2 regions of the Lysinibacillus sp. FSL K6-3209 genome follow, and region 1 is predicted to be linked to the other one. Evidence: predicted binding sites of a transcription regulator. Region 1 holds the regulator's gene; the other holds the start of a gene.
What was found. Region 1 encodes CtsR, which represses protease genes until heat stress. Its sites were predicted from a motif close to ATGGTCAATAAAGGTCAAACA; they were not measured.
Positions count from the first base shown of each region.

Region 2: a site for CtsR is predicted at 7,004-7,024, ahead of clpP (ATP-dependent Clp endopeptidase proteolytic subunit ClpP). Genes of this name have one in related genera too.

Region 1 covers NZ_CP150264.1:4,449,206-4,459,804, forward strand. Annotated here, with positions in the region: gene MHH88_RS21715 (PIN/TRAM domain-containing protein) at 1-821, opposite strand, end outside; gene radA (DNA repair protein RadA) at 1,104-2,480, opposite strand; gene MHH88_RS21725 (ATP-dependent Clp protease ATP-binding subunit) at 2,591-5,035, opposite strand; gene MHH88_RS21730 (protein arginine kinase) at 5,025-6,134, opposite strand; gene MHH88_RS21735 (UvrB/UvrC motif-containing protein) at 6,131-6,673, opposite strand; gene MHH88_RS21740 (CtsR family transcriptional regulator) at 6,687-7,157, opposite strand; gene MHH88_RS21745 (DUF4870 domain-containing protein) at 7,406-7,711, opposite strand; gene MHH88_RS21750 (class I SAM-dependent methyltransferase) at 7,835-8,512, shown strand; gene corA (magnesium/cobalt transporter CorA) at 8,674-9,636, shown strand; gene MHH88_RS21760 (hypothetical protein) at 9,832-10,041, opposite strand; gene MHH88_RS21765 (globin-coupled sensor protein) at 10,362-10,599, shown strand, end outside.
Region 2 covers NZ_CP150264.1:3,752,995-3,763,593, forward strand. Annotated here, with positions in the region: gene MHH88_RS18260 (S9 family peptidase) at 1-1,513, opposite strand, end outside; gene MHH88_RS18265 (TPM domain-containing protein) at 1,748-2,473, opposite strand; gene MHH88_RS18270 (LemA family protein) at 2,506-3,087, opposite strand; gene MHH88_RS18275 (spore coat protein) at 3,245-3,859, shown strand; gene MHH88_RS18280 (amino acid ABC transporter ATP-binding protein) at 3,909-4,631, opposite strand; gene MHH88_RS18285 (amino acid ABC transporter permease) at 4,628-5,332, opposite strand; gene MHH88_RS18290 (basic amino acid ABC transporter substrate-binding protein) at 5,428-6,222, opposite strand; tRNA gene MHH88_RS18295 (tRNA-Arg) at 6,728-6,802, opposite strand; gene clpP (ATP-dependent Clp endopeptidase proteolytic subunit ClpP) at 7,110-7,697, shown strand; gene MHH88_RS18305 (HPr family phosphocarrier protein) at 7,865-8,122, opposite strand; gene whiA (DNA-binding protein WhiA) at 8,235-9,182, opposite strand; gene MHH88_RS18315 (YvcK family protein) at 9,273-10,244, opposite strand; gene rapZ (RNase adapter RapZ) at 10,249-10,599, opposite strand, start outside.

The DNA of each region.
Region 1 (10,599 bases):
CATACTTTGTTCAAGTTGAAGTCATTTGTCACAATTTGTGTATCATTATCCATTTTCTTTGCAAGACGTACAAGTTTTAAATCCACTTCCTGCACATCTTCAAAATCTTCTTCGGTAATTTCTACTTTTGTCATACGTTCATCTTGCAGTTTCTTTAATATATCCAAACCACGGCGACCTCTTGTACGTTTTAATGTATCGGAGGAATCTGCAATATGCTGTAGTTCCGTTAATACAAACTGCGGCACAACTAAAACGCCTTCAATAAAACCTGTTTCCGAAATATCCGCAATACGCCCATCTATAATAACGCTCGTATCTAGCAATTTATAACTACCGCGATTTTCTGGAACGTCAATCCCTTCAGTTGCTTTTTTCTTTGCATTATTCCCACGTAAGGTAAATAACTGAAGTAACTCATCTCGCTTTTTAAAACCAACACGGAATCCCAAATATCCAAGCACAAACGATAAGATAATCGGAATTACTTCTGAAATACCGCGAATCTGAACGCTATCAATCGCAAAGCCTAGGAAATAGGCTACGATAAGTCCTACAATTAGCCCAAGCGTACCAAATAATAAATCCCCAACAGGCACTTTAAAAAGCACCTCTTCCATCCAGCTAATTAGCCGAACAAAATAATCGGAAAAAGCAAATGATAATGTAAATAGTAAAAGCGCACCTAAAGCAACTGATACGTAAGGATTATCAAGCCAAGGATTAGATGATAAATGAAGCAATTCGTATAATGGCGGTAAGAAAACAAGGCCTAAAGCTCCTCCAATCAGTAAAAAAGCAATTTGAATAAATTTTTTCATACTGTCACCTCCAATTCTTATATTCGATTATACATATTTTACTGTAGAAAATCTTTTTTGAGCTCATCAAAACATTATTAAATTTCCTTCAGTTTATTGGACGTTATGGAAGGCTTAAGAGATGCCTAATTTCCACAATAATTGTTATCCAATTTCATGAAATTAATGTTTGTTGCTCCTATGATGTAAAAATGCATGCTAGGATGTCGCCCAACATGCATTTATTTTAGTTAAAGTAATTGCCTAACGTAACGCTACATGCAGACACAAATCTTCATGTCTTTATAGCTCTCTAAAGCAGGCATTTAATGCATCTTTAATTGTTTCCACACCAACAATTTCAATACCAGGCGGGAAATCCCAACCACCAATATTAGATGCAGGGATAAATGCTCGCTTAAATCCTAGTTTTGCCGCCTCTAACACACGTTGTTCAATTCGTGTAACACGACGAACCTCTCCTGTTAACCCTACTTCTCCAATAAAGCAATCTGTTCCCCGTACTGCCTGATCCTTAAAGCTAGAAACAATACTCGTCAAGACAGCTAAGTCAATGGCAGGCTCATCTAGCTTTACTCCGCCAGCAACTTTAATATATGCATCTTGTGCTTGTAACATGAGACCCATGCGCTTTTCAAGCACTGCCATAAGCAATTGCACACGGTTTTGGTCCACTCCTGTTGCCATCCGTTTCGGATAATTAAAGCTTGTAGGGGTTACAAGTGATTGGATTTCTACTAAAATTGGCCTTGTTCCCTCCATTGATGCCACGATTGTTGAACCTGCTGCCCCTTGTGAACGTTCCTGTAAAAATAGTTCAGACGGATTCAAAACTTCCTTTAAGCCCCCCTGAAGCATTTCAAAGATAGCAATTTCATTTGTAGAACCAAAGCGGTTTTTTTGGCTCCGTAAAATACGGTGATTGTGATGTCGTTCTCCTTCGAAATACAGCACTGTATCAACCATATGCTCTAAAATACGTGGTCCTGCAATTTGACCTTCCTTCGTCACATGCCCAACTAAGAAAATGGCAATGCCTTTTGTTTTCGCTATCCGCATTAGCTCCGCTGTACATTCACGTACTTGTGATACACTACCTGGCGCACTTGTCACCTCTGGATGGAACACCGTTTGGATAGAATCCACAATCACAAACTTTGGTTGTACATCGTCGATTGTTTGATTTAACAACTCTAAATTCGTCTCCGAATAAATATACAGCTCTTGAGATACAACCCCTAAACGCTCTGCACGTAGTTTCGTTTGTCGAATGGATTCCTCACCAGAAATATAGAGCACTCGATGACCTTTATTGGACAACAACGCAGACACCTGTAATAGCAATGTCGATTTTCCGATACCCGGATCACCCCCGATTAACACCAGAGATCCAGGAACAATTCCTCCGCCCAAGACACGATTGAGCTCACCCATTTCTGTAGCGACCCGAGACTCCTCAGCCGCTTCTACTTGGATAATCGGTACAGCCTTTTGCGTGACAGTTGCAGAGTGCTGGAATGCCCCTCTTGGACCTTTCGCCACAACCTCTACTTCCTCAACCATTTTATTCCATTCACCACATCCTGGACAGCGTCCCATCCACTTTGCAGATTCATAGCCACAACCTGTACAGACAAATTTAGTTTTTTTCTTCGCCATCGTACCACCTCGAATATTTGTTCTTGTTTTCATTTTACATAAAAAAAGACAGCTTGGCACGGTATGCCTCGCTGTCTTGCAAATTTATGCTTTCCTAATAGAGTAATCGCTTATTTGGAAATTGAAACGCCTTCTTTTTTCTTCACGACGAATTCATCATTCACATAATCAATTACGACTTGGTTTCCTTTTTCTACATTGCCTTTTAGCAGTTCTTCCGACAGACGGTCTTCCACTTGTTTTTGCAATGCACGACGGAGTGGACGAGCGCCATATTGAGGGTCGTAGCCTTCCTCTGCAATTTTATTGAGTGCTGCATCTGTTAACTCTAACGTAATATCTTGTTCTTGCAAACGTTTTGTTAGTGTATTCGCCATCATTGAAATGATTTCTTTTAAGTGTTCTTTTTCTAATGAATGGAACACAATCATTTCGTCGATACGGTTTAGGAATTCAGGACGGAATGCTTTTTTCAATTCTTCAAGCATTGTGCCCTTCATATCTTTATGTTTCGACTCTGAGCTTCCTAAGCTGAAGCCAAGATTTTTTTGATATTTTAGCGCATCCGCACCAACGTTTGAAGTCATAATCACAACCGTATTACGGAAATCAACGACACGTCCTTTAGAATCTGTTAAACGACCATCTTCAAGTACTTGCAGTAGAATATTGAAAACATCTGGATGTGCTTTTTCAATTTCATCAAGAAGCACCACAGAATATGGTTTACGTCGAACTTTTTCTGTTAACTGACCACCATCATCAAAGCCTACATAACCAGGAGGTGAGCCAACTAAACGTGAAGTTGAATGTTTCTCCATATATTCAGACATGTCAACACGAATCATCGCATCTTCATCACCGAACATTACTTCTGCCAGCGCTCTAGCTAGTTCTGTTTTCCCTACCCCTGTAGGACCAAGGAAAATAAATGAACCGATTGGACGTTTTGGATCTTTTAAACCAGCTCTTGCACGTCGAATTGCACGAGAAATTGCCTCGACTGCCTCGCCTTGACCTACCACACGCTTGTGTAATTCTTCTTCAAGATGTAATAGTTTAGCTGATTCTTCATGTGCAATTTTGGCTACTGGTATTCCCGTCCACATAGAAACTACTGCTGCTACATCGTCAACTGTCACTTTCGATTCAGCTTTGCCTTGTTCTTCTTTCCATGTTTTACGTGTCATTTCAATTTCGTCTTTTAGCTTTTGCTCTGTATCTCTTAACGAAGCTGCTTTTTCAAATTCCTGACCAGACACAGCCGCATTTTTTTCAGAGCGAACATTTTCTAGTTTATCTTCTAGTGCTTTTAAATTTGGTGGGACTGCAAATGAACGTAAGCGAACTTTTGAACCTGCTTCATCGATTAAGTCGATTGCTTTATCAGGCAAGAAGCGGTCTGAAATATAACGATCACCCATTTTTGCCGCTGCTTCAATTGCTTCATCTGTAATTTTCACACGGTGATGTGCCTCATAGCGATCGCGTAAACCATGAATAATTTGAATCGCCTCTTCGACAGTTGGTTCATCCACTTGAATTGGTTGGAAGCGGCGCTCTAATGCTGCATCTTTTTCGATATATTTGCGGTACTCATCTAATGTTGTAGCACCAATACATTGTAATTCTCCACGTGCTAGGGATGGTTTTAAAATGTTTGATGCGTCAATTGCACCTTCTGCTCCCCCTGCACCGATTAACGTATGCAATTCATCAATAAATAAAATTACATTTCCTGCTTGTCGAATTTCATCCATCACTTTTTTCAAGCGATCCTCAAATTCACCACGGTATTTAGTACCTGCAACAACTGTCCCCATATCAAGCGTCATAACACGTTTATCACGCAAAATTTCTGGTACTTCGTTGTTAATAATTTGTTGTGCTAAGCCTTCTGCGATTGCCGTTTTACCTACACCTGGCTCACCAATTAGCACAGGGTTATTTTTCGTACGACGTGATAGTACTTCAATAACGCGTGTAATTTCCTTACTGCGACCAATCACAGGGTCTAGTGAACCTTCACGGGCAATTTGTGTTAAATCGCGTGCTAAGCTATCTAAAGTTGGCGTATTTGCAGCCTGCGTCGCTTGTTGTCCAGATTGTGCGTTGTCATTATTACCTAACAACAGTAATACTTGCTGACGAGCTTTGTTTAAGCCTACACCTGCATTGTTTAATACACGAGCGGCTACCCCTTCACCCTCACGAATAAGCGCTAATAGTAAGTGCTCCGTACCGATATAGGAATGACCTAATTTACGTGACTCATCGACAGATAGTTCAATTACTTTTTTGGCACGAGGCGTGTAGTGAACGATTGGCCCAACATCCTCTGTTCCTTTACCAACTAATTCTTCAATCCCAGCTTCAATCATTTGAGGGCTAATATCAATGGCTTCTAATGCTTTCGCTGCAATACCACCACCCTCACGAATAAGCCCTAAAAGAATGTGCTCTGTTCCTATTGATTCGTGCTTCCAACGAATTGCCTCTTCCTGTGCAAGCTGTAATACTTTTTGTGCGCGTTGTGTAAAACGATTAAACATCATATGAATCCTCTCCTTTTCCCCCTATAGTAGGCTTACTCATTGTTTCTAAAAATAATGCCTCTCGCAGCATTTTTGCCCGAACGCGATCCCGTTCAGCAGGCGGTAAGGCTTCTCCTGCATAGTGCTGTAAAAATCCTGGTTGCATACTGACCACACATTCGTTCAATGTGGTTGCTTTAATATTATGAATCAACTGTAAATCTACACCTAAACGTACATTCGATAGACAGGTCGCAGCTTCCTCACTTGTTAAAATGCGCGCGTGCGTTAATGTACCCAACGCCCTGTAAATACGATCTTCTAAGGCAAGTTCCGCTTTTTCCATTAGCTTATTTCTTGCCTGCCGTTCTTTTTGAATAATTTTTTCTGCAACACTTTGAATGTCTGCTAAAATATCTTCTTCTGTTTTACCTAGTGTAATCTGATTCGACACCTGGTAAACATTACCTAAATTTTCACTACCTTCACCGTATATACCCCTGACAGTCATCCCTAAACGCGTCATTGCATTGATAATTTGATTCATCTGACCTGTCAATGTAAGTGCGGGAAGGTGCATCATAACCGAAGCACGTAAGCCGGTACCAATATTAGTTGGGCAACTTGTTAAATAGCCGAAAGTATCTCGAAATGCGTATGGCAAGGCTCCTTCTAAGGCTCGATCAATTTTGTTTGCTTCCTCGTATGCCTTTTGAAGTTGAAAACTCGCCGTCATACATTGAATGCGTAAATGGTCTTCTTCGTTCACCATAATGCAAATTGATTCATCTTCAGACAGCAACATGGAGCCGACTTGCTCTTTTTTTGCAAGCTGTGGACTAATTAAATGCTTCTCAACTAAAATTTGACGTTGTAACGGTGTTAAATCTTTTATGGAAAAATAAGAATATCTTTCTTGAAGTTTCGGACTGTCTTGAATGGCATGTGTCACAGCTTGCTCTACTTGTAATGCTTCATTTTCTGAAAAAACTAAAGGGAAACGATAGCCATCTAAGTTTCGAGCAAGTCGAATGCGTGTACTGATGACGATATCTGAATAATCATCCTCCATTTCCATCCATGCAGGTGTAGCTCGCGCTAAAAACGATTCAATCATCATGACACATCACCACCTTCGAATTGTAGCTGCTGTTCGAGATTTTTTGCTTCGTCGCGAAGCTTCGCTGCTTCTTCAAACTGCTCCTCGTCAACAGCGGCCTTCATGCGTTTTCGAATATCTTCAATTTGCTTTTTAATGACAAAAACATTGCTTCGAGCACCAGGCATTTTTCCTATATGCTGTGGCCCCGCTTGAATGCGATTAAATAGCTTTGGCAAATGCTCACTAAATGTGTCATAGCAACTGGTACATCCAAATTTACCTTCTTTTAAAAATCGCTTATACGTAAATCCACATTGTGGACATGTTTGTTGCTGAGGTGGCGCTTGCTGTTTTTCACCAACTTTTTGCCATGTAGGTGAGCCAAACCAATTGGATAACAATTGTTGAATCGATACAGGCTCTTGTTTAAACTCTGCATGGAACGGATGGAACTGCGAGGCACAGACATCGCAATAATGGTGCTCCACCTTCTGCCCATTTTGAACTTGTGTCACAGTTACTGTCGCATTGCGCTGCTTGCAATGTTCGCAAATCATTTCCCTCACCTCTTTACTTTTGCTTTTCGTATTTTATAGTGGTTAACATCGCTCGCAAAATTTTCGCTCGAATGCTATCCCGTAAAGGTAGCTGCAAATCTAAAGTTGAGCGGTCAACCGCTGCTAACATTAATTTCGCTTCACGCTTTGAAATAACCTGCTCATCAATTAAACGATATACTAAATCTTCCGCCACTGTTTGCGAGGCTCCACCTTCAATTTGTAGGAGCACATCATCGATCAAATCAATTTGTGAGTTTGCACGGACACGTAAAATTCGAATGTATCCACCCCCACCTCGTTTACTTTCAACAAGGTAACCCCGCTCGGCTGTAAATCTTGTATTAATTACATAATTTATTTGTGAGGGCACACATTGAAATTTATCTGCAATTTCACTTCGTTTAATTTCAATATGCCCTTCTCCACCTAATTCAAGTACTTGCTTTAAGTAGCCTTCTATGATGTCTGAAATATTACGCATGTTAGGAATACACCTCGCTTACCTCACTGACTTTGACTATCTTTGACTATCTTTGAGTATATTATACAAAACGCTTAAAAATAATTGCAATTATTTCGCACAGAGAAATGTCTAAAGCAATTGTAAAAGCTGATTGGCTTCTAAATAATTTTAACCACTCGAAAAAGTACTTATCGTTTAATGTACCCTTTTTCCTTATAGAAAAAACGCAAGCATATGCTTTTTGCATATACTTGCGTCATTAAAAATTATACCCAGCGACCAACAATCGGATAACGCCAAGGTTCCTCTGAAATCGCCTTTACAATACCGATAATTGGTACGATGTATACCATAGCGATAAATACTAGTAAGAAAGGTAAACCAATTAATACAAAGCTTAAAATACTAGCAATTACAATTAGAACACCCATTACGACTTGGAACAATAAAGCTTGCACAGAAACGTTTTTCACTTCTTCTTCCGAACTAATTAAGAAAAATATAATCGGCACTAAAAATGGCGCAAAAAACGCACTGGCATGTATGATGACCTTAGACCATTTTGTTTCCATCTATTCAACCTTCCCTTTTTTCTGTCTTTATTATTAATACTATTATTTACGGAGCAATACGCTAAATAGTTTCAAATCGTTTCGACAATTTTAAAATTAATTTGAAAGGTATGTGATACACAGATGGAATTTAACAGCACGCTTGCGAACGAGTATGAAAAAGGCATTCGTCGTACTTTACCGAGTTACGATACAATGCTTCGTTTAACGAAAACTTTTTATCAATCCGCTTTACAAGAGAATGCTAGTTTTTTAGTTGTTGGTTCGGGCAGTGGCAATGAAATACTACAGTTAGCTGAACAAAGGCCACAGTGGTCCTTTGTCGGTATCGACCCATCTTTAGCCATGTTGGAAATTGCAGAAAACCGTCTACACTCACTACCAAATGAGATTTCTTTACTACAAGGCACCATGCTCACTGCATCAATCCCTGCAACAAAGTTTGATGCCGCTAGCTGTATACTTGTACTTCATTTTATTGATACCTATGAGGAGAAACTTGCTACATTAAAAGGGATTGCAAACCATTTAAAATCTGGGGCACCCTTTGTGCTTGTTTCTAAATATGGACAGCTTGACTCTTCTGAAACAGAGCTACAGTTTGACCTATGGCGCGCATATTGGCTGCAGCACACAAAACTTTCTACTTCTGAATTAGCTAGCATGGAGCAGTCCATTCGCTCGCTTTCATTTATGCGGGAAGATGACATTGTTACGCTTTTACAGCAGGCAGGCTTTACACAGCCTTCACGTTTTTTTGCAACGACATTATTTGGTGGTTGGATATGCTATAAAGAGTAAGCTTCCATTCCTTCATGATGCATCCTTGCAACTTAGTGGTGTACTATTAAGTACATACTGGTACTAGATCTGACGTTCCAATGTCTCCTCTTACCTTTCACACCTTTGAAGGAGACTTCGTGCTTATTTAAAATGAGATAAACAGATTTGAGGTGAATGCCGTGATTCGCACGATGGCTATGACGAAAGATCAACAATTAATAAAGGACTTCCCACTTGATAACATTAAGCAAAACCATTACGAATGGTATTGGGTAGATTTTAGTTGCCCAACTACCGAAGAGGAACTATTGCTCGATACATTTTTTCACTTTCATCCACTTGCGATTGAAGACTGCTTAATGCGTTTACAACGACCGAAGCTGGATTTTTACGAAGACTATCACTTTTTCGTTATTCATAAATTGAATGAAGAAACGTTAATTGCTGAGGAATTAAATATTTTCGTTTCCGATCATTTTATTGTGACATTCCACAAAAATGAAGCACCTGAAATCGATAAAGTACAGAAGCTTTTAGAAGAGCAACCGAAATATTGGGAACGCGGAACCTTTTTCCTTACCTATCAAACGATTGATAAAATAGTTGATAGTTATTTCCCTCTCGTCTATAAAATTGAGGACCATTTGAATGCGCTTGAAGATGAATTAACTTATCAAAGTAATGTAAATGCAATGCAAATTGTTTTTGAATTCCGCAGTGATTTGCTCCATTTACGACGCACCATTTTACCAATGCGCGACCTATTATACCGAATACTTAATTCTTATCGCTTTGCTCTGAAAAAATCAGAAAGAGCCTACTTTGGGGATATTCACGACCATTTAGTCAAGCTTACGGAAATGGTCGAATCTAATCGTGAACTGACCGCAGATATGCGTGATAGCTATATGGCTATGAACTCTAGCCGAATGAATGGCATTATGATGATGCTTACGATTGTCTCCACCATTTTCATTCCATTAACATTTATAGCAGGAGTTTATGGCATGAATTTTGATAATATGCCTGAACTACATGGCCGTTACAGCTACTTTATCGTTCTTGGTATTATGCTATTGATTGGGCTATTTATGTTGGCATTTTTCAAATATAAAGGCTGGTTCAAATTGTTTAAACCGTAACTTAAAGCAGTAACAAAACAATGTTTTTGAAAAACAAAATCCGCGCATAGCTCTCTAGGGAAAATAGATATGAGGAACAACATCTTACATTAGTACATGTTGCAACTCATACTTTACCCACAGAAGGCGAAACGCGGATTTTTAATTTTAAATAGTTGGTTTTACTTGGGGAACTTTTAAATGTCTCCACTATAATTAATACGGACCTCGATCATCAACTTTATTTTCACCTTGCTGTGGGAATAAAAAGTATGCTAATACGCCCGATATTAGTGTTGCACAAATCGTTATTAATAGTTGGTTTAAGTCAGGTACCTCTGCATAATAGTTCGTTAACATATAAACAGATCCAATTGCTACAATTACCATCACAGGAATCACAAACTTAAAACGCTTCTTCTCCATGTCATACCTCCTCAATACGATTTCTTTCACATACATTTTTTGTTACGCTAAACAGTTCGTATTTTACATGTTTCCTAAATGAAATTCAAATTGCGCTTTATGAGCTAAAGGCTATTACTTAAAAGTAAATCTGCAACATGTCAGCCCTGAATGTGAAAAATTATAGAAATAAACGAAATTTTTAACCAAATACACTACAAAAAATAGTAGAATAGATTAAATACCATATATTCACCAAATTTACAAACCTAACAATATGTACACAAAGAGTCTTCGATACCTATATTATTATGGATTTATAAAGAATGGAGCAGACAACAATGAGTTGGTTTTCAAAAAAGAACAATTATGGTTATTCAATTACACTAACAACTGAAGAGTATAAACAACACGTACAATTAGATGTTTCTAATCATCCTAAGTTACAAAAACAATTACAACTATTAGACTTAACTACTGAAGATTTAGCCATCATTAAACAATTGCAACCATTAGTGAAAAATGTTATTCCTGAAATGGTCGATCAATTTTATGCAGCGATTAGCTTAAGCCAAAATT
Region 2 (10,599 bases), 700 kb from region 1:
AAATTGGATGCATTTCAGCAAGTTCTTCTGACTTTAACCAAGGACTTAATGTTGCTAGTTCTGTCATTTCATCTGTTGTTGAGTCATAGTAATAATATTTGCCGTACACAGTGTCACTTGACACGCTGACGATAAACTTAGTCATTTCTTTATTGTAGTCATTGATACCTAGTTCGCTTTCTTCAACACCTAGTTTGTTTTGAATTTTGCGGAATAGTTTTTCAAAATCTTCATCAAAGAATTGGTAATGTGCTTTATCAGTCATATAAGCACCGTATAAAATTTTATCTTTTTCACTATTATATAATACGCCTGCAACGTCTACTTCATCGTTCGACATAATCACTTCTTCTTTACCTTCAAGATCGTATTTCACTGCTTGTACTTTATCTCGACCTTTATTTGAAGTTGCGTAAATATATTTATTATCTTTAGAGAAGGCAAGTGGATTTACTTCATCTCCTGCCGCCATTTCAATAAATGGTTTGAATTCATCTTTTTCTGTTTCTCGGTATAAAATTGTACCTTCTACACCATCTGAAACGACAGCGATACGAATATTGCCATCACGGTCCGCTACCCAATTCGATACGTTCCCAGGATTTTTTGCAACATGTTTTGTTTCGCCTGTTTTGACATTAAGCTTGTACACATCGAAAACTTTCGCATCTTCTTTGTTCATCATAATTAATATTTCATCTTTAACACCTTGTAAATTACTTAATACGCCTACAGTTACCCCAGGATAAGGTGTTAAATCTTTTTCTTCTTTCCCATTAAATGAAGATGAATAGATATGGAAGTTCTCATCGCCGCCTTTATCTTTGGCATAAAGCAATGTATCGTCTTTCCAGAAGAATCCTGAAATATCACGATCTTTTGAACTTGATACACGAACAGGTTCACTATCGTCATTCATTTTCTTTACAAATACATTCGAACGAGATTCCCATGCTGAAGCAAATGTAATGTAATTACCATCTGGCGACAATTGGTAACCGAAGTTTCCTGGATTTTTCATAAAATCCTCTACAGAAATTTCTTTTACCCCTTCGTTATTCGTTCCGTTTTTGATCGTCTTAAAAGTTGAAAAGATTTTAGTAGCATCTTGTTTTGAAATGGTTTCACTATTTTCAGAGATACCTTTAAATAAGCCTAGCTTATTCGCTTTTTCCAAATAATCTGCTAATGATGCTTCTTTTTCCTCTTTATCAAGAGCTCTTACTAAAATTCGAGCAACTTCATCACGTTTAATGGCCGTACTTAAATTTTGTAATTCTCCCTCTTTAACCCACTTATCCATGATTTCTTGACGCATTGCCTCTGACCCATGTTGGAATGTTAAAGAAGTCACAGCCAATTCAAGAAATTCTTTTGCTGTTAGGCGCTCTTCTTGTGCAACAATCACATTGCTCGTTTCATTTGCAGCTCGTACTTCCTGAATGGAAACAGGATAGACAACAGAAGCTGTTAAAATGACCGCTAAAGATGCTGACAAAAATCTTTTTTTCAAAATGATTCCTCCTTATATCAGTGTGCGTTATATCGTTAGTCGATACAAAGAAATTATAACAAATCTAGTTTTTTTGTCAATAAATGATAAAACTTATTTAATTATCCTCTTTATCCAAATTAAAAAGACTCTATGGAAGAGTCTTTTAGCAAGTTAATTATTCTATTACGAAAACGGGTCAATCCACTGCGGTTCTAGTGACAAAATTGTTTGGGTGCCTGTCACCATTTTCGGTCACCATTTTCGGCTAGCGCCGCCACCAGCAGATGATCCACCGCCAAAGCCGCCAAATCCTCCGCTACCGGAGCCGCCTCTGCCAAAACCACCACCAAAACCACCTGGATATCCTCCTCTTCCCCGTCCTCTTGAACGTGGTCCGCCTCCTCCATTGGAGAAGATAATGACGACGAGGACGAGAATCACGATTAGTACAAACATCCAAGTGGGCATCGATTCATCCTCTACTGTTTGAGTTGGCATTTGACCTTCCCAATGATATTCTTGTGCTACAGTTTGATACAATGCTGTATACGTCGCTTGAAATGCTTGGTCAATTTCACCATTACTTGCAGAAGGATAAAAAGCAGAATCCAATATCCGTCCTAATTTCCCATCTGGTAACGCTCCCTCAAGACCTTGGCCCACCGCGATCACCACATCATTTTTTCCTTGCCCTTGCCCAAATGTAGCCAGTAGCAAAACACCGTTGTTTTTCTGTGCATCACCAATGCCCCAAGCACGAATCAATTGGGTGGCATACATTTTAGCCTCTTGCCCATGAATACTATCCACCGTTACAATCATAATTTCAGCACCAGTGCCTTTATCTAACTGCTCTGAATAAGAATTGAGTTCTTCCTTTACAGGCGTTGATAGTACATTGGCGAAATCATGAATGTACGTATTTTTCATCGGTGTTGGGAACTGGGCATATGCATTGTTGACTATTACAAAAAACATGAAACAAGCAATTATTACGGTCAAACGCTTCATTATTGTTTACCTGAATCACTAAAATCTACTGCCGGCGCTTTTTCAGCCCCAGCTGCTGCCTTAAAGTATTCCTTTTGCTCGAAGCCAAACATACTTGCTACTATATTACCTGGGAAGCGTTTTACTATTTTATTAAAGCCTTGCACTTCATTATTGTAATCTTCTCGTGCTACTGCTAAACGATTTTCCGTGCCTGCAAGTTCATCCATTAATTGGCGGAAATTCGCATCTGCTTTTAAATTCGGATAATTTTCTACTACTACCAGCAATCGACTAAGCGCACCATTTAACGCATCATTGGCGATTGCTTGTTGCTCTGGTGTTTGTGCATTACCTAACTGCGCACGTGCCTCTGTTATGCTGGCAATGACTTCTTGCTCATGTTTTGCGTATCCTTTGACCGATTCCACTAAATTCGGAATTAGATCATAGCGGCGTTGTAGCTGATTTTCGACTTGAGCCCATTTCGAATCCACATTTTCCTCTGCGGTCACAAGGCTATTATATTTTGGAATAAATAATAAAGCGCATACACCTAAAATAATGATGATTATTGCGACAGGTCCAAGTACTTTTTTCAATTTTACAGCCTCCTTACTTTCTTTTCTTATACCTCTAATGTGTTGCAAAAAAACATCGCTATGCTAAATATATGCAAACAGATTTATGTCGTATGAAATATGGCGAACAAGACATACTAATTACTGCAACAAACTATACATTCAGGAGGCGTTTTTTTTGTCACAATCTTTTTATAATGAATCAAATGATGTAACATCATCAAACCAACAACAAAGCCTAAATCACGGTGGACATGAAGTAATGGACATGCATGAAGCAATTGGCGAAATTATTGCATGTCTGAATCAATCCATGCTTTTACGTCCGCAAGTAAAAGATCCAGAATTACTTAGCATTTTGGACAATCAATATAATTTCACACTCGGTATGTACAATACGATTGTGGAGTCATTTAAAACAGGGCATGATCCATCTGTGCCAACAGGTCGTTATGAAATGCAAACAGGAAACAACTTCCAATACGGCATTACACCTTCACAGCCGAAAAAGCCAATGCAAAATGTAAGTGAAATCAATGATGAAATCATTTCTGGCTTCTTGCTTGGTGCACATAAAGGGTCTGCTAAATGTTTAACGGCAGCAGCGACAGAAACAACAAATCCAGTTGTGCGTCGTGTTGTTGCAGATAGTATTCCCAACTGTATCGAAATGGCATACGAACTTTCTATTTACCAAAATAAGCATGGCTATTATCAAGTGCCGCAATACTCGCAACAAGATATGCGTGCAATGCTTGATTCGTTCGCTACTACTACAAATCCCCTTCATTAATAACAAAAAACCATTCACTGCGAAATGCGATGAATGGTTTTTCCTAATATTAAAGAACTTTCCCTAAAAAGGCTTTTGTTCGCTCATTTTGTGGATTACCAAAAATCTCTTCTGGCGTACCTTCCTCTACAATAAAACCACCATCCATGAACACAACACGATCGCCCACTTCTCGCGCAAAGCCCATTTCATGTGTGACTACAATCATTGTCATCCCTTCAGATGCTAGATTTTTCATAACATCTAATACTTCTTTCACCATTTCTGGGTCAAGTGCAGAAGTTGGTTCATCGAATAATATAGCCTTTGGTTTCATCGCTAACGCTCTAGCAATCGCTACTCGTTGTTGTTGTCCACCTGAAAGCTGTTCTGGATAGCTATAAGCTTTGCTATCAAGACCGACCTTTTTCAAAAGCTCATGACCTAATTGCTCTGCATCCGCACGACTCATTTTACGAATTTGCATTGGCGCCATTGTAACATTATCAATGACATTCATATGAGGGAACAAATTAAATTGTTGGAACACCATCCCGACTTCTGCTCGGATGGTATTAATATTTGTTTTTGGTGCATTTATCTTGATATCTTCTATATAAATGGCACCGTCCGTTACTTCTTCGAGCATATTGATGCAACGTAAAAAAGTACTTTTCCCTGACCCTGAAGGACCAATGACACAAACCACTTGCTTCTCTTGTATTTCGTAATCAATACCCTTCAATACTTCTAGCTTCCCAAAGTATTTGTGTAGGTTTTCAATTTTAATCATCTTGCTTCTCTCCCTTCTGCTTTACGAGGGACATAACTATTGCTAAATCGCTTCTCTATAAATGCGACTACCTTTGTTACAACATATGTTAAAACCAAGTATAGTAGGGCAGCGACAATATACGGTTCCCAGAAACGGAAGCTCGCACCCGCTACTACTTTACTTGCATATAAAATATCTGGTGCTGCAATAACCGTTACTAGAGAAGAATCTTTTAGTAACGCAATAAATTCGTTACCAAGTGGTGGAATCATACGTCTAAAAGCTTGTGGTAAAATTACTTTTTTCATCGCTTGATTGTGTGTTAGGCCAAGTGAACGTGCTGCTTCCATTTGCCCTTTATCAATGCTCTGAATACCCGCACGAAAAATTTCTGCATTATAAGCAGCACAGTTTAATACAAGTGCTGTAATACCAGAAACCATATAACCTAATGAATGACCAAAAATTGTTGGAATAACCGCTAAATGAATTAGTAAAATTTGCACAAGCATTGGTGTTCCACGGAATAAATCCACATATAGTTTAGATGGCCAGTAAATTAATTTATTTTGCGATAGTTTTCCTAAACCTAATAGTAAGCCTAAAATAATACCACCAAAATAACCGCTGAGTGTTAAAATGATTGTTATACCTATACCACGTATAAACATATCACGGTAGTTCCAAACTATGTCCCATTGTAAATCAAAGATGTCCATCAGAACCCCTACTTTCCCATTCAAATTCTCTACTATTAAATCCCCTAATAAATCAAATGAGCCGCTAGCATGATTAGGGCTAACGGCATCGTTTATTACTTAAAGTCCTGACCAGTAATTTCTGCTAATTTACCATTGTCTTTAATTTTTTGTAGACCTTCATTTAATAGTTTTAATAACTCCGTATTGCCTTTTTTCACCATAAAGCCATAGTATTCTTTTTCAAATGCATCATCTTCAATTACTTTAAGTTTTGCATTTGGATTTGCCTTGATATATTCATAAATAACTGCATTGTCGCCAATTGTTGCATCTACGTTACCGTTTAACATTTCTTGAATAGCAACAGGTTGGTTTTCAAATGCCATGATGTTTGTACTTGCATCACCTTGTAATTTTTTTGCTGCCATATGACCCGTTGCATTAATTTGTACAGAAATCTTTTTATCTTTTAAATCTGCTAAAGACTTAATATCAGAATCTTCTTTTACAACGATTAATAATTGAGATTCATAATATGGTTCTGTAAAATCAAATGATGCTTTACGTTCTTCATTGATCGTAATACCAGAAGCACCGATATGTGTTTCACCATTTTTAATTGTTTGGAATACTGGCTCCCAGCCAATGTTTTCCCATTCTACTTTAAAGCCCATTTCATCCGCAATCGCTTGCAAAATATCGACATCTAATCCCACAATATTCCCTTTATCGTCAATTGACTCGAACGGTGCAAATGTAGCCTCTGTTCCTACCTTATACACCTTGTCCTTCGCGCCACCATCAGCCGGTGCATCACCAGTAGATGTATCTTCTTTAGCACCGCAGCCCGCTAGCACAAGCGTAAATGCCGCCACAATCATCAATAACGTCCAAAAACGTTTTTTCATAGTTTTTCCCCCTAAACATTTAATGATTTTCCGATCACTTCATTTTTCTCAATTCGGAAATGTTAGACTATTAGGTCAATTATAGTGTCAATAGAGTTGATATACAATACGATTTCGTATAAAAGTGATTATTTTTTCATAAAAATGAATTTTACTAAACATAATAAAGAAAAATTATGTAATAAAAACAAGATGCTTGTCGCAAAATGTATACTTATGCAATTTTAAGATTGTTTTTATACAGATTTTAGATATTTTGGAGCACAAAAAAAGAATCCCCTCAGATAGGATTCTTCTTTTGGGCTAGCGTGCTAGCCTCACGTTCGGTATGTTCACTAAAAAACTTTTTGGAGTTGTTGCTTTTTGAAGGTTTAGAAAGGAATAAATCTGGGAATAATGCCTACGGGACAATATTCCCCCCTATTCCTCTCTTTCTCCCCTAAGCAGGCTGCTAAACTACTTATAGGAGAACGAGCTATAAAAGTATATCAAATAATCAGTAAAATGGCGCCCTCGGAGGGAATCGAACCCCCAGTGCAAGAACCGGAATCTTACGTGTTATCCATTACACCACGAGGGCAATTGAACATAAAAAAAAAGTACTCACTCTAAGGCTTTACGGTAAAGCATCATGTAGATAATCCTCATTTCAGAAGCATACCTGCAAAATAGTGTACTGTACTTTAACTTACGACCTTTCCATTATACAAACGTCTTGCCCATTTTTCAACTATAAATTATTATTTTTGTTATGTATTTTATTTTTTAATATCAGCGTTAATATTTGACCTTCCCTGACTATAATGTGTATGATAAGGTTACAACTGAAATATAATGGATGATTTCAGTAAAAGTATTCGAATTTAGCTTTTTAAGGAGGATTTAACATGAATTTAATTCCTACAGTTATTGAACAAACAAGTCGTGGTGAACGTGCTTATGACATTTATTCACGACTACTAAAAGACCGTATTATCCTATTAGGTAGTGCGATTGATGACAACGTTGCAAACTCAATCGTTGCACAGCTTCTATTCTTAGAAGCAGAAGATCCAGATAAAGATATTTCTCTTTATATTAACTCACCAGGTGGTTCGATTACAGCTGGTATGGCAATCTACGATACAATGCAATTCATCAAGCCAAAAGTACAAACAATTTGTATTGGTATGGCTGCATCTATGGGTGCATTCCTGCTTGCTGCTGGTGAACCTGGTAAACGTTATGCATTACCAAATGCAGAAGTAATGATTCACCAACCACTTGGTGGTGCACAAGGTCAAGCGACTGAAATTGAAATTGCGGCAAAACGCATTTTATTCCTTCGCGAAAAATTAAATGGTATTTTATCTGAACGTACAGGTCAGCCATTAGAAGTCATTTCAAGAGATACTGACCGTGATAACTTCATGACAGCTGAACGTGCGAAAGAATACGGCTTAATCGACCATATTTTTGTACGTAACGAACGCTAATTAGAAAAACCGCTAAGCTCAAATGACTTAGCGGTTTTTTAATGGGTGCTAAGCACTCACGTAAGACATAAAACATCCGCTCACTAGCGAGAGTCGCAACTTTCATGTGTGTCCGCGCAACGGCCATATTAAAAACCTCTAAGCTCTTGTGACTTAGAGGTTTTTGATTAGTCTTCCTTTTCAATAAGCGCAGCTAAGGATGAAACCGCTTGCTCTGCATCGCTACCTTCACTGCTTAAAACAACCTTTGTGCCTTTTGCAATGGCTAAGCTCATTACACCCATAATGGATTTGGCATTTACTTTTTTATCGTCTTTCTCAAGAAAAATATCAGCGCTGAAACGATTTGCTTCCTGTACAAACAACGCTGCTTGTCTAGCTTGAAGTCCTAATTTTAATTTTACCTGGACTGTTTTTTCAGTCATTCGCAATACTCCCCTTCACTACCGTTCATCTATTAGTATTATATTACCTCACTTAACTGCAGAAGAACAATAAGCGATTGTGCTCGCTTTCATATCAAATACGCATGAAAACTTAACCGCCTATCTTTTCACCTCTTCTTAATGCATCTGCTATTTCGTCTATTTTACGCAATCGATGATTGACTCCTGATTTACTAACCGTTCCACTTGATACCATTTCACCAAGTTCTTTTAACGTCACATCTTGGTATTCCACACGTAGGCGTGCAATTTCGCGCAGTTTTTCTGGCAACTGATCCAAGCCAATGGAATTTTCGATAAATCGAATATTTTCTACCTGACGCAGTGCAGCACCTATCGTTTTATTCAAGTTTGCTGTTTCACAGTTGACAATCCGATTCACACTATTGCGCATATCGCGTAATATACGAACATCTTCAAATTTCATCATGGCTTGATGGGCTCCGACAATATTTAAAAAGTCGGAAATCTTTTCTGCTTCCTTTAAGTATGTCACAAAGCCCTTCTTGCGTTCAATGGTTTTTGCATTCAATTCAAATTCATTCATTAAATCCATTAATGCCTCACCGTGCTCTTTATACAAAGAATAAATTTCTAAATGATAGGCAGACGTTTCAGGATTATTTACCGAGCCACCTGCTAAAAACGCTCCACGTAAGTAGGCTCTTTTATGACCACTCTTTTTTATCAGCTCTTTAGAAATCGTATGATTAAATTGAAAATCATCTGAAATAATAGCTAAGTTAATGAGCAATTCACGTGCACCTTCACGTACACGACATATATACACATTATTTTTTTTCAATCGCATTTTCTTACGTACAAGTAGCTCCACATTATATGGATACAACTTCTTCATTATCGTATAAAGCCTTCGTGCGATTGCAGCATTTTCGGTTTGCACGTCTAAGCTAAGTTGTTTGTTAGCAAAAGATAACGAACCATTCATACGAATTAACGCGGATACTTCCGCTTTCATACAGTAATCGTCCGCTTCTACCTGTGTAAGCTCTTTTTTTGTTTCTGAAGCAAATGACATAGCACGCCCCCCTTTCGACCTTTATTTCTATGTATATGTTCATCTTACCATATACAACAAGCATTCTTTAGGACTCTATTGTAGGCTTCCTTACTTTTTGGGTAAGATTTTTGCATAATCCACAAGCCATTTTGCAACATTTGCCGCATTATGGCGAACTGTCCCATCAGGTCGAATGGTTGCAATATCTCGTTTAATAACCTCTAATCCCATACTTTCAAGCTTTCCTACATCAAATGTTACGGGCTCTGCACATTCTTCTTTATACAGTTCTTTAACAGGATGTGGCAGTTGCTCATCATTGACTAAAATAGAATCGATAAAAGAATTACCAACATGCTTGTGTATTGCTTGCACATGGTCCCCTGCTGTATAGGAAATTGTCTCACCTTTTTGAGTCATTAAATTACATACATAAATTTTGCGGCCCCTTGCTTTTACAACAGCCTCCCCAATTGCTTTCACAAGCAAATTCGGAATAATACTTGTATATAAGCTTCCAGGTCCTATTAAAATATAGTCTGCCCGATGAATTGCCCGTATTGCTTCTGGTAGCGGTTGCACATTTTCAGGCACTAAAAAAACGCGGTTAATGCGTTTTGATGCTGTCGGGATTTTAGACTCACCTTCAATTATTACGCCATCTTCTAACTCGGCATGTAAAGTAATCTTTTTATTTGCAGCTGGAATCACTCGCCCATGTACTTTTAGCACTTTTCCCATCTCACTAATAGCATGGCTAAAATCCCCAGTGATATCTGTTAAAGCCGTTAACATTAAATTACCTAAAGAATGACCGTTCAAATCATCTGATACTGAAAAACGATATTGAAACATTTGCTCAACAAGTGGCTCCACGTCTGATAATGCAGCGATGACATTGCGGACATCCCCAGGTGGGGGAATATCATAGTCATCACGTAGACGTCCTGAGGAACCACCATCATCCGCAACGGTTACGATTGCAGTGATATCAAACGGGTGATGCTTTAAACCACGCAGTAACGTGGAAAGGCCAGTACCACCACCTATTACAACTAGCCTTGTATGCTTTTTCCCCATTCACTCAATCCTTTCTTCGATTGATGTCACGGTGCGATATCACAGCATTTTCATTTTTGGCTAAGCAAGCACCAAAATATTCTGCCAACGTCACCGAACGATGCTGTCCTCCTGTACAACCAAAAGCAATGACAAGTTGTGATTTCCCCTCTTGTTTATAAAGCGGTACCATAAATTCAAACAAATCCGTTAGTTTTTGAATTAGGATTTGTGTATCCTCTAACGCTAATACATAAGAAGAAACTTCTGTTTGCAAACCTGTTTTATGGCGCAATTCCTCCACATAATATGGATTTTTTAAAAAGCGCACATCAAATACTAAATCTGCATCTATTGGCATACCATGTTTAAATCC